One region of the Cohnella sp. GCM10027633 genome, then DNA from elsewhere that is predicted to be linked to it. Evidence: riboswitches for the same ligand, from Rfam matches in the RefSeq annotation. Region 1 holds a riboswitch; the other holds the start of a gene.

Region 1 (5,418 bases):
CATCATAATCCGCTCAACGAGGAAACCTTATACGAATACGCCCTCCTGCGTCCCTTGCAGCCGGGGGAATTTTTCTCGAACTTGCACTTGACGCTGCTGCTCAGGGATAAGCTCGGCAAGCCCGCGTTGCTGGAGCTTCGTCGGCAGTACACGCCCGAGCCCCCGCAGGAGCTGGCTCGCTTCATGAACCGGGAGGAAGCGACGGTGCCGTTCTACGAGCTGTTCCAGATCGCCGCTGGATCCGTCGACCCCGAGCTCGAGCCCGGCTGGACGGAGAGCGCGTCCGCCGCGGAGCGGACGCCGTCGTTCCGCGGGCAGGAGAAGATCCGCCATAGCGACATGCTGATGCGGTTCCCCAAGGGCTCGGCGAACCGCTCTCACGTAGAACGGTTGGGCCGGTCGCCGGAGTTGCTCGAGCAACTGAACTACTTGGCGTACAAGTTCGACCTGGAAGTGCCTGAAATTTGCCGGTTGCTCGACGAGGACGGCACGTTCCACGGCGACGGAACGTTGGCGTGGGACGAGCTTCAGAGCCGCGCGAACCTGATGTATCGCCAGAGCCGCAAGCGCGACGAAGAACGCGAGCGGTTCATGTCTCGCGGAGAAGGCAGGACGACGGAAGAAGCATCGATCGCCGCGGCCGCGACGTCCACGATTCAGTTGGAGGTGCCGGAGCGCTTCCTGGCCGACGTCACGCCGGTTCGTTACAACGAGATGCTTCGGAGAGAGCCGTACACGCGGATGCTGGAGCGTTATTTTCCCGGTGCGGTTCCGGATGCCTTCATTCGAATGTTCGAGAAGATCGATATGAATTACAAGCTGCCCGAGCCGGTCATCAACGTCCTGATTCATTACGTGCTCGGGATGAGCAGCAACCAGCGGCTAACGAAATCGTTCATCGACTCGATCGCTTCCAATATGCTCGCCAAGGGGATCGATACGCTCGACAAGGCGATCATGTACGTGCGGGAGCAGGAGAAGCTGAACGCTTCGCTCGAGCGCAAGCGTAACGGCGAACCGCCGGCGGCGCGCGGCGCGGGCGGGGGATCGCGACAAGGGCGTGCGGGAGTGAGTCGTAAGCCTGCAATGCCGGTTGTTAAGGACGAAGGTCCGGTTCCGGGCATGTCAGAGGAAGAGAATGAACGAATGTTGGAACTTGCCCGCAGATTGAAGGAAGAACGTTAACGACAGATCGAGAAGGAGGACGGGACAATGGAATCTTTGGGAGATGCGCTTAAGCGGATGCCATCATTCGGCGGCCTGGAGCGTTCCGAGCAATTGGCCGAGCAAGTGTTAAACGATCCGCTCGTGCTGAAGCTTCGTTCTCGTTTTCCTGAGGTGGACGAAAAGACGTTACGGTTGAACTTGAACCGGCTCTACCAGATGTCGGTCGAGGTTCGCAATTGTCAGCAATGTCCGGGACTCGCGAATTGCCCGAATGATATGCAAGGGCATTCTACGGGCATTACGTGCACACCGTTGAACGGACGTTGGCAAGTGCTTGATGAGAAGATCGCGTGCGCCAAATGGACGGCGAACGAACATCAACTGCAAATTCGAAAGCGCATTACTAGTTTCTTCGTCGACGAGTCAATGATCGGAGCCGAATATGATCCATATGAAATGGCGACGAATGATCTGAGCCGCAAACCTGCTGTAAATGCTATGTTAAATTACATTGAAAAGACACGTAGCGAGGGATTGCAGAAAAAGGGCTTGTACCTGATGGGCGACTTCGGAACAGGTAAGACGTACTTGGCTGGTTATCTGCTTCAGCGGCTGGCCAAGGAAGGGTTCTCTGGCGTCATCGTCTACATGCCGGAGTTCGTGGAAGACGCCAAGGCGCTTATGCTGGAGCCGCAGCAGTTGAAGGAGACGGTCTCGCTCATGAAGGAGGCGGACCTGCTCGTCTTCGATGATATCGGCGCGGAGAACTTGAGTCCTTGGGTACGCGATCACGTGCTCGGCGCCATCTTGAATTACCGGATGAACCGCAAGCCGACGTTCTACACGTCCAACCACGATCTGGAAGCGCTGGAGAGGCATTTCAGCTTCACGCACAAGGAAGGCGAAGAGATGCACAAAGGGCAGCGGCTCATGGATCGCGTCCGTCCGTTCGTCGACGTCGTGCACGTGCGGGGACGGAATCACCGGGGATGATTGTGCCTGCGACTTAGAATAGCGGAAATAACATTCACCGAACATGAAGAAAATACTGGGTAAATAGTCCTGGTATATGGTTGGAATATATTAGGATGCCAGAACTAAATAAAGAGAAAATGTTGGGACTTTCGTATTGACGAAGTCCCTTATTTTTGTTTTAATTTAAGTACGTTCGATGGATTTTATTGCATATACATTGCACATTCGACATAATTCTAGTAATATCGACAATCTCAGGAGCGCAATGATTGACAGTTCTTATTTGGGCACTTGGACTGTCAGGAGCGAGTAGTGCAACCGGCCGATTCTTTATGCGAAACCATAAGGAACACGCGCCGGTTTTTTGTTTTTCGTTTATCGGCATCAAGCGGGAGGTGGAGCTTCATGGCGGGACCGCGCAAGAGGATCGGGGACTTGCTGCTTGAAGCCGGGGTCATCGACCAAGAGCAGCTGCAAAGGGCGCTCGGCCAACAGAAGGAATTGAAGATGAGACTCGGAGACGTGCTCATCACGCAAGGATATATTACGCAACAGCAATTCATCGAAGTGCTGGAGTTCCAGCTGGGCATTCCGCACGTGCAGCTGTACCGGCAGAAGATCGAGCAGAAGGTCATCAACTTGATTCCGCAGAAGCTGGCGGAGCAGCACACGGTCATTCCGGTTCGCGTCGAAGGCAACAAGCTGGTGTTGGCGATGGCGGATCCGCTCGACTACTTCGCGATCGACGAGATCCGGATGGCGACGGGCATGCGCGTCGACGCGGTCATCGCGTCCAAGGAAGAGCTGGAGCGGGGCATCAAGAGGTATTACGGGCTGCAGGAGACGATCGAGCAGATCAACCAGAACTTGCAGACGAAGGAAGCGGACGAGCCCGTTCAGACGCAGGAGGAAGAAGAGTCGCCCGTCGTCAAGACGGTCAACCAATTCATCATTCAAGCAGTCCAGCTCGGCGCGAGCGATATCCATATCGACCCGCAGGAAGACAGCGTGCGCATCCGGTACCGCGTGGACGGCGTCATGCGCACGGAGCGGACGCTGCCGCCGAACATGCACGCGGTCATCGTGGCGCGGATCAAGATCATGGCGAGCCTGAACGTGGCCGAGCGAAGACTCCCGCAAGACGGACGGGTCGAGATGGATATCGAATTCCGCAAGGTCGATATCCGGATCTCGACGCTGCCGACGATTCACGGGGAGAAAGTCGTCATGCGGGTACTGGACCTGGGCACGGCGCTAACCGAAGTGGACAAGCTCGGCTTCTCGCAGGCGAATCGCCAGCTGTTCCTGCAAGGGATCGAATCCTCCTTCGGCGTCGTGCTCATAACGGGACCGACGGGCAGCGGCAAGACGACGACATTGTACTCGGCGCTCTCGCGGCTGAACCGCGAGGACGTCAACGTCATCACGGTCGAGGATCCGGTCGAGTACCAGCTGCAGGGCGTAAACCAAGTCCAGGTCAACACCGTAACCGGGCTGACGTTCGCGCGAGGATTGCGCTCGATTCTGCGCCAAGACCCGAACATCGTCATGGTCGGGGAGATCCGCGACGCGGAGACGGCGGAGATCGCGATCCGCGCGGCGATGACAGGCCACCTCGTCCTCAGCACGCTTCATACGAACAGCGCGGTGAACGCGATCAGCCGGTTGATCGATATGGGCATCGAGCCGTTCTTGATCTCTTCGGCGCTCACTTGCGTCGTCGCGCAGCGGCTCGTCCGGCGCGTCTGTCCGCATTGCGGTGAGCAGCACGATCCTAACGACGAGGAACGGTCAATGCTGGAGAAGCATGGGCTATCGACGGAGCGGCTGCGCAAAGGCAGGGGCTGCGCGGAATGCGGACGCAGCGGGTACAAGGGACGGCTTGCCATTCACGAGGTGCTGCGCGTCGACGATGCGCTGCGCTCGATGATCCTGCAGAAGCGGCCGGACAACGAATACAGGGATTACGCGGTCGGACGCGGGCTCGTTCCGATGCTGAGGGACGGCTTGATGAAGGCGGCCGAGGGCGAGACGACGATCGCGGAAATTTACCGCGTGACCGCGAAGGAATACGAACAATCGGAGAGCAAGGAGAGAGATCGCGATGAGCGCGGAGCAACTGCTGAGACAAGCCTATGACGGCAAGGCGTCGGACATCCATATTACCGTCAATTCGCCTGCGATGTTCCGGGTCAACGGCAGCATGAAGCCGGCCAACGGCGAGGTGCTGTCCCCGTACCGAACGATGGAGCTCGCGAAAGAGCTCATGACGACCGAGCAATACGAGACGTTCATCGAGAAGGGCGACCTGGACTTCGCCTATGGCATACCGGACGTGTCGCGGTACCGGATCAACGCCTATAAGCAGAAGGGCAACGTCAGTCTGACGATCCGCTTGATCCCGCAGCGCATTCCCGAGATGGAAGCGCTCGGCTTGCCGGCGATCTCGCAGGAATTCGCCAACAAGCCGCAAGGTCTTGTGCTCGTAACCGGGCCGACGGGTAGCGGGAAGTCGACGACGCTGGCGGCGATCGTGGACTACATTAACCGCACGCGGAGCGAGCACATCATTACGCTCGAGGACCCGATCGAGTTCGTGCACGACCATAAGCAGTGCATCGTGAACCAGCGGGAGGTCGGCAGCGATACCGCTTCGTTCGGGACGGGTCTGCGGGCGGCGCTCCGGCAAGACCCGGACGTCATCCTCGTCGGCGAGATGCGCGACCTCGAGACGATCAGCACGGCGATTACCGCTGCGGAGACCGGGCACCTCGTGTTCGGGACGCTGCATACGGCCGACGCGCCGCAGACGATCGACCGCGTTATCGACGTGTTCCCGCCGGACGCGCAGCAGCAGATCCGCGTGCAGTTGGCCGCGGTGCTGCTCGGCGTCATGGCGCAGCGGCTGCTGCCGACGACGGACGGAGCCGGTCGCGTCGCCGCGATCGAGGTGCTCGTCAATACGCCCGCCGTCGCAAACTTGATTCGCTCGGAGAAGGTGCATCAGATCCGGTCGGTCATGCAGACGGGTAAGTCGCAAGGGATGCAGACGATGGAGATGTCGCTTCGAGAGCTGCTGCAGCGCGGGCAGATTACCGTCGAGGAAGCGAAGAACGCCATGTTCGGCCATTCGGAGCTGTAGGGGCGATAGTAGACTAGACAACTTGCTTAAGACAGGAGCTGATTAGGATGCCGAAGTATCGCTATCGCGCGGTGAACGGGAACGGGCAATGGTCGAGAGGCGTGATGGAGTCCGGCACCTATCAGCAGGCCGTC
Region 2 (5,418 bases), on a different contig from region 1:
TGCTGACGGTAGGCGGCGTGCCGAACGCGGAGACGGTCGCGGTCATCGCCGCGTTCCTCGAGGAGGAGGCGGACCTGCTCGCCGACCTGGACCAGGAAGAGCAGGCGTTGCCGCGTTACGAGAAGGCGCTTCGATTGAACTTGTACTTGCTTCGGGAAGGCGCGGAGATCGAAGGCTGGAACGTCGGCGAACGCGCCGACGGGTTGATGGTCAAGCTCGAGCCTTACCGGATCGCCGTGGAGACGAAGCGGTCGATCTGGTCGTGGCGCGAGGAGAGCGCGAGCTTCGCCGACGCGGAGGATTTGCTGTACGAGCTGTTCGAGGAGTCCGGCGTGACCGCCCGGGAAGGCGAGCAATTCTACGAGCGGCTCTCCGCGCGCGGCGACGAAGCGCTCTCGAGCGGCGGCATGCCGCGAAGCGAGCTGGAGGAAGGACGCCGGCAATGGCAGGCGCTTATGAAGGAGAATATCGGATGAACGATATACGGAACGGCGCGAAGGCCGGCCGCAACGCGGAATGGGAGACGTTCGCGGGAGAACTGGCCCTCGAAGGCAAGCTGCTGCAAGCTTCGTTCAGCGGACCGAAGGACAAGAGCCCGGATGCGTCCCGCAAACTGACGGTTCGGCCGATACGGCTGAAGAACGGACTATTCTATCAATTCGAGAGCCAAGTGAACAATAAGGCTTATCACGACAATGTCCCGCAAGACAAGCTTCAAGAGCGGCTCGAGGCGGCGATGGCGGGGTACAAGCAAGCGTTGTTCAAGACGCCGGACGCCGACGTGCAGGTGCTGAGCAACAAGAAGGGCGCATTGTCGCTGCTCGTGCGCAAGCCGACGGCCAAGGCGCCGGCGGCGCCTCCCGAGCATAACCGCAGCAAGTCGTACGTCATTCCGGACGGAGAGCCGGTTCCGTTCCTGATCGAGCTGGGGGTCATGACGCCGGAGGGCAAAGTCGTCAAAGCGAAATACGACAAGTTCAGGCAGATTAACCGGTTCCTCGAGATGGTTTCCGACGTGATCGAAGAGCTGCCTAGAGGCAGGGAATTGACGATAGTCGACTTCGGGTGCGGCAAATCCTACTTGACGTTCGCGCTGTACTATTTGCTCGCCATCAAGGAAGGCTTGCCCGTCCGCATCATCGGGCTCGATCTGAAGGAGGACGTCATCGCGGCATGCGGCGAGCTTGCCGAACGTCTGCGGTGGGACAAGCTATCGTTCTCCGTCGGCGACATCTCGCGTTACGAAGGGCTCGACACCGTCGACATGGTCGTGACGCTGCACGCCTGCGACACGGCGACCGACGCGGCGCTGCTCAAGGCGATCGGCTGGAGCGCGAGCGTCATCTTGTCGGTTCCTTGCTGCCAGCACGAGCTGTTCCGCCAGCTGTCGCAGCCGGTGCTGAAGCCGCTGCTGAAGCACGGAATTCTGAAGGAACGTTTCGCCGCGCTCGTTACCGACGCCGTTCGGGCGAATTTGCTCGAAACGTCCGGTTACCGGGTGCAGCTGCTCGAGTTCATCGATCTGGAGCACACGCCGAAGAACATTCTCATCCGCGCCGTCAAGAGCCGCCAGCCGGCGGCCGAAACCGCGATGCTAGAATACGAGACTTTCAGGGATTACTTGGGAATATCCCCGTTTATGGAAAAACACTTGAAATAAATGAGTCTTCGGTCATGACGAAGAAGGTAAAAAGTCCTTTGATTTTGTAAAAAAACGAATAAATTACGAACAGAATCGTCAGATTACCTGTCGCGTTATGACGCGATATGGTAAAATTGGGTTTGTATCTTCTTTCACATTACGGTCGATGAAAGAGTGAATGCCCTTGGCGTTTCTTCGTCCCGATTTTATTCTATTCGTCTGTCTATTCGTATTGTTCGTCTGCGTAATCGCATTCAATCGGATCACGCATACGCACAAAGTGTATTTGGCCTTTCATTTCGTCATGATGCTGTGGCCGCTCGGACAGTTCGCCGTCATTATGACGGATATCCCCGAGTATCAATTGTTCTTCATTAATATGTCTTTCGCCTCGATGGGGTTGTTAGGCCCGGGTTGGCTTATGTTCGTGTTCTTCCTGACGGGAAGATCCTCGACCTTGAATCCGGGCAAGACGCTGCTGTATCTCCTCCCGGCGTTCGCGTGCATCGGCTTGGCGATGTGGAATCCCGAACATATCTTCATGTCGCCGGTAAGCGGAAGCTACTTGGAGCGTGTATACGGACCCGTATTCTGGCTGCTCGTCCTGATTCAGATCGCTTACTTCTTCACCGCGCTCATGAGCATGTTCCAGGCGATGAAGACGGTTATTTCCGTCAATCAACGCAAGCAGATGGCGATCGCGCTGCTCGGCATATTCGTGTTGACTGGCTTCGGCCTCCTCGACATCTTGGTCAACGTGCTGCTCCAGGAATGGCTGCCCGTCGTGCCCGGCTTGCTGGCGCTCGGCATTCTGCTGTCCGACATGTGCTTCGTCATCTCGATCTACCGCTTCGGCATGTTCGACCTGCTCAGCATGGCGCAGCGGGATATCTTCGAGCATATGACGACCGGAGTCATCGTCATCGACGAGAACGGCAAGGTGCTCGAGGTCAATCGGGGCGCTACCCCGTTCGCGCGCGTCGCCAAAGGCGAGCAATTCGAGATGGACAAGCTGCTGTCTCCGTTGCAGACGCAAGGCGAAGTATACGAGTTCCTGTACCGGTACGTTCACCATCCGCAGGAGAGAAACCAACTGGAATACGCGATGCAGGATGCGGCCGGACGTCACGTGTCGATCCAAATATCGCCGGTTCTGGACGACCGGAAGACGCTGCTCGGCCGCGTCATCACGTTCCACGACGTATCGGAGCTTCGCAAGCTGGTCGACGAGATGAACCGGAAGAACGAAGCGCTGCACGAACGCAATCTCGAGCTCATCGCCATCCAGGAGGAGCTGTTCCGGGTGAACCAGAAGCTCGAGCAGATGGCGGTTACCGACGCGCTGACAGGCTGCTTCAACCGGCGTTATCTCATGCAGCAGATGGAGCACGAGGTGCTGCTTAACGTCCGATACCGAATTCCGTTCTCCGTGTTCTTATTCGACATCGACTTCTTCAAGCAGATCAACGACCGTTACGGTCATCTCGTCGGAGACGAAGTGATCCGCAGCACGGCCGACATCGTCCGGTCGAAGCTTCGCAGAACGGATATCCTCGCCAGATACGGCGGAGAGGAGTTCACCGTCTACCTTCCGCACACGAACCGGGAGCAAGCCGAGCTGCTGGCGGATCGCATCATCCATGCGGTAAGCACGAATCGCGTGCCGGCGGGCGAGGAGCAAGTGAACGTAACGATCAGCATGGGCATCGTCTCCGAAGCGAGCGAAGAGTTCACCGTCGACAATCCGAAGGAATACTTGCGCGACCTGTTCTCCAGGGCGGACGCGGCACTGTACAAGGCGAAGAACGAAGGCCGCAACCGGGTCGTCACCGCTAGTTGAGGCAGGCTCGAATATTATCGAATTTTACGAAAAACGATATCTTGGGCCTCGGAACTATGCTACAATCATTTCCAAGAATCACGTTATGGCTACGATACTGGCAAACTCGCCGAAAGACGAGGACGCAAAGCTACAGGGTCTAATGTTCGCGAGAACGATGACAGCCTGGCTGCCGATGAGACCCGTAACGGGTATTGTAGGGATATCGCGCAGCTTCCATAACGGAGGCTGCTTTTTTTTCATATAAGACTGGATAGAGCGCGATGTATGGAATCGGAAGGATGGTCAGCGGATGAGTCAGGCGGATAATGTGAAAAAAGGTGTCTCGGACGATAAGGATCTGCTGCCGTTGAACGTGTTGCTGCATTGTCGGACCGTGGTCGAGAGCACGAACTTCGTAACTACGGGGGTCATGACTCACGTCGAAGGCGAGCTGTTCGAGGTGGAGCTGCACGACTTCGAACAGTTCGAGCTGGGCGAGACGGTGAAGATTACGGTCTATTCGCCGGCGGGTCTGCAGACGATCCAGTCGATCGTGTTCGCCAAGTACGAGGGAGCGATCGCGCTGCTGCAGCCGCCGAACCTGCAGAAGCGGTTCAAAGAACGGCGCGAGCATCCGCGGGTGTCCATTACCGGCAACGCGCAGGTGTACTTCGCGTCGACGGAGTCCGGAGAAGAAGTTCGATTGGAGCAGCCGCTCGAGCTGACGGTACACGACATCAGCTTGTCCGGCATCGGCTTCTCGGGACCGGACGCCCCGCAGATCAATCGGAATATGAGGTTGAAGGCGAACGTCGAGATCGGCTTCGGGTTCAACTGCGAGCTCGAGATTATCCGCCGCGAACGTCAGGAAGACAAAGTGCTGATCGGCGCCAAAATGCACGTGACCGAACCGGACATGATGCGTCCGCTCCGGGCTCTGATTTTGCGGCAACAGGTGGAGAAGCACGCGGAGTTGCGGAGGGAATCGACGGCCGCGAAGAAGCGGTTCTAGTAAAGACCGAGAGAATTCGAAACTGAGCGATCGCATGGACGTTAGGCCCGAGAGGGCCTTTTTTATTTGGCGATCTGCACCTTCGGATGGTTTAATTACGTTAATGAAACAGGGTATCGCTCAGGACACGGAGGGATGGCAAGGTGAGGCGGTTCGGAATGGAAAGATGGAGGATAGGGGCGCGGCGCCTGGCCGCTCCCGCCGGATGTCTGTTCGCGGCGATGGTGCTAGGCGCGGGTGCGTATCGATCCGGCTTGTACTTCGATCGCGAGTTCTACGACTTCGAACGAATGTTATACCTAGGAGCGCTCGCGCTTGCGATAATCGGGTTATGGCTTCGGCGGGCGATCGAAGGAGCCGCTTGGGCGTTGCTCCCGCTTGGCATGGCGGCGCTCTACGGAACGTCGTTACTCGGGCATCCGGCGTCGTTCCAAGGCTCGGCGGACGCCGCGTTGCGCTGGCTCGCCTACGCTTGCTGGGCGCTTCTGCTCGGCGCGGTCTGGCGCGATAGGCGCAGCCGCGAATGGGGGAACGCGGCTATTCAAGCGACCGGAGCGCTGTTGCTCATCACTGGCTGGCTCGGCTGGCTCGGCTTCTACGCGCACCCGGACATCGTGATGACGTTCTCGGATCCGGAAGTGTCGGCCGTAGGGGCCCGTTTGGCGGGCTATATGCAATATCCGAACGCTTACGGAGCTTTGCTGGCTGCGTTCTTGCTTATGCAGTTGCAGGTGCTGGCTACGGCTGAGGGGAAAAGCCGGGGTTGGCAAAAGCGGTTGGCGGAGGGAGAGAGTAAGGGCTGGCAGACTTGGTTGGCGAAGGGGAGGAGCGGAGACTGGCAGACGTGGCTGGCGAAGGTGAAGAGCAGAGACTGGCAGACGTGGCTGGCTGCTTGCACCGCCGTGCCTTACGGCGGCGCGCTGCTGCTGACGGAATCGCGAG

What was found. Region 1 has a riboswitch for cyclic di-GMP ahead of ACFQZG_RS08995 (GspE/PulE family protein). Riboswitches for the same ligand answer to the same signal wherever they lie in the genome.
Region 2: it holds a riboswitch for cyclic di-GMP, as region 1 does, so the genes downstream of both, ACFQZG_RS20910 (PilZ domain-containing protein) here and ACFQZG_RS08995 (GspE/PulE family protein) in region 1, are expected to answer to the same signal.

What each region holds. Positions count from the first base shown of each region.
Region 1 is NZ_JBHTGV010000002.1:1,055,822-1,061,239, forward strand. Features, by position in the region: gene ACFQZG_RS08985 (DnaD domain protein) at 1-1,185, shown strand, start outside; gene ACFQZG_RS08990 (ATP-binding protein) at 1,213-2,160, shown strand; cyclic di-GMP riboswitch class II at 2,391-2,472, shown strand; gene ACFQZG_RS08995 (GspE/PulE family protein) at 2,548-4,281, shown strand; gene ACFQZG_RS09000 (type IV pilus twitching motility protein PilT) at 4,247-5,284, shown strand; gene ACFQZG_RS09005 (type II secretion system F family protein) at 5,332-5,418, shown strand, end outside.
Region 2 is NZ_JBHTGV010000011.1:69,777-75,194, reverse strand. Features, by position in the region: gene ACFQZG_RS20925 (DUF6483 family protein) at 1-476, shown strand, start outside; gene ACFQZG_RS20920 (class I SAM-dependent methyltransferase) at 473-1,660, shown strand; gene ACFQZG_RS20915 (histidine kinase N-terminal 7TM domain-containing diguanylate cyclase) at 1,827-3,482, shown strand; cyclic di-GMP riboswitch class I at 3,572-3,659, shown strand; gene ACFQZG_RS20910 (PilZ domain-containing protein) at 3,775-4,476, shown strand; gene ACFQZG_RS20905 (O-antigen ligase family protein) at 4,635-5,418, shown strand, end outside.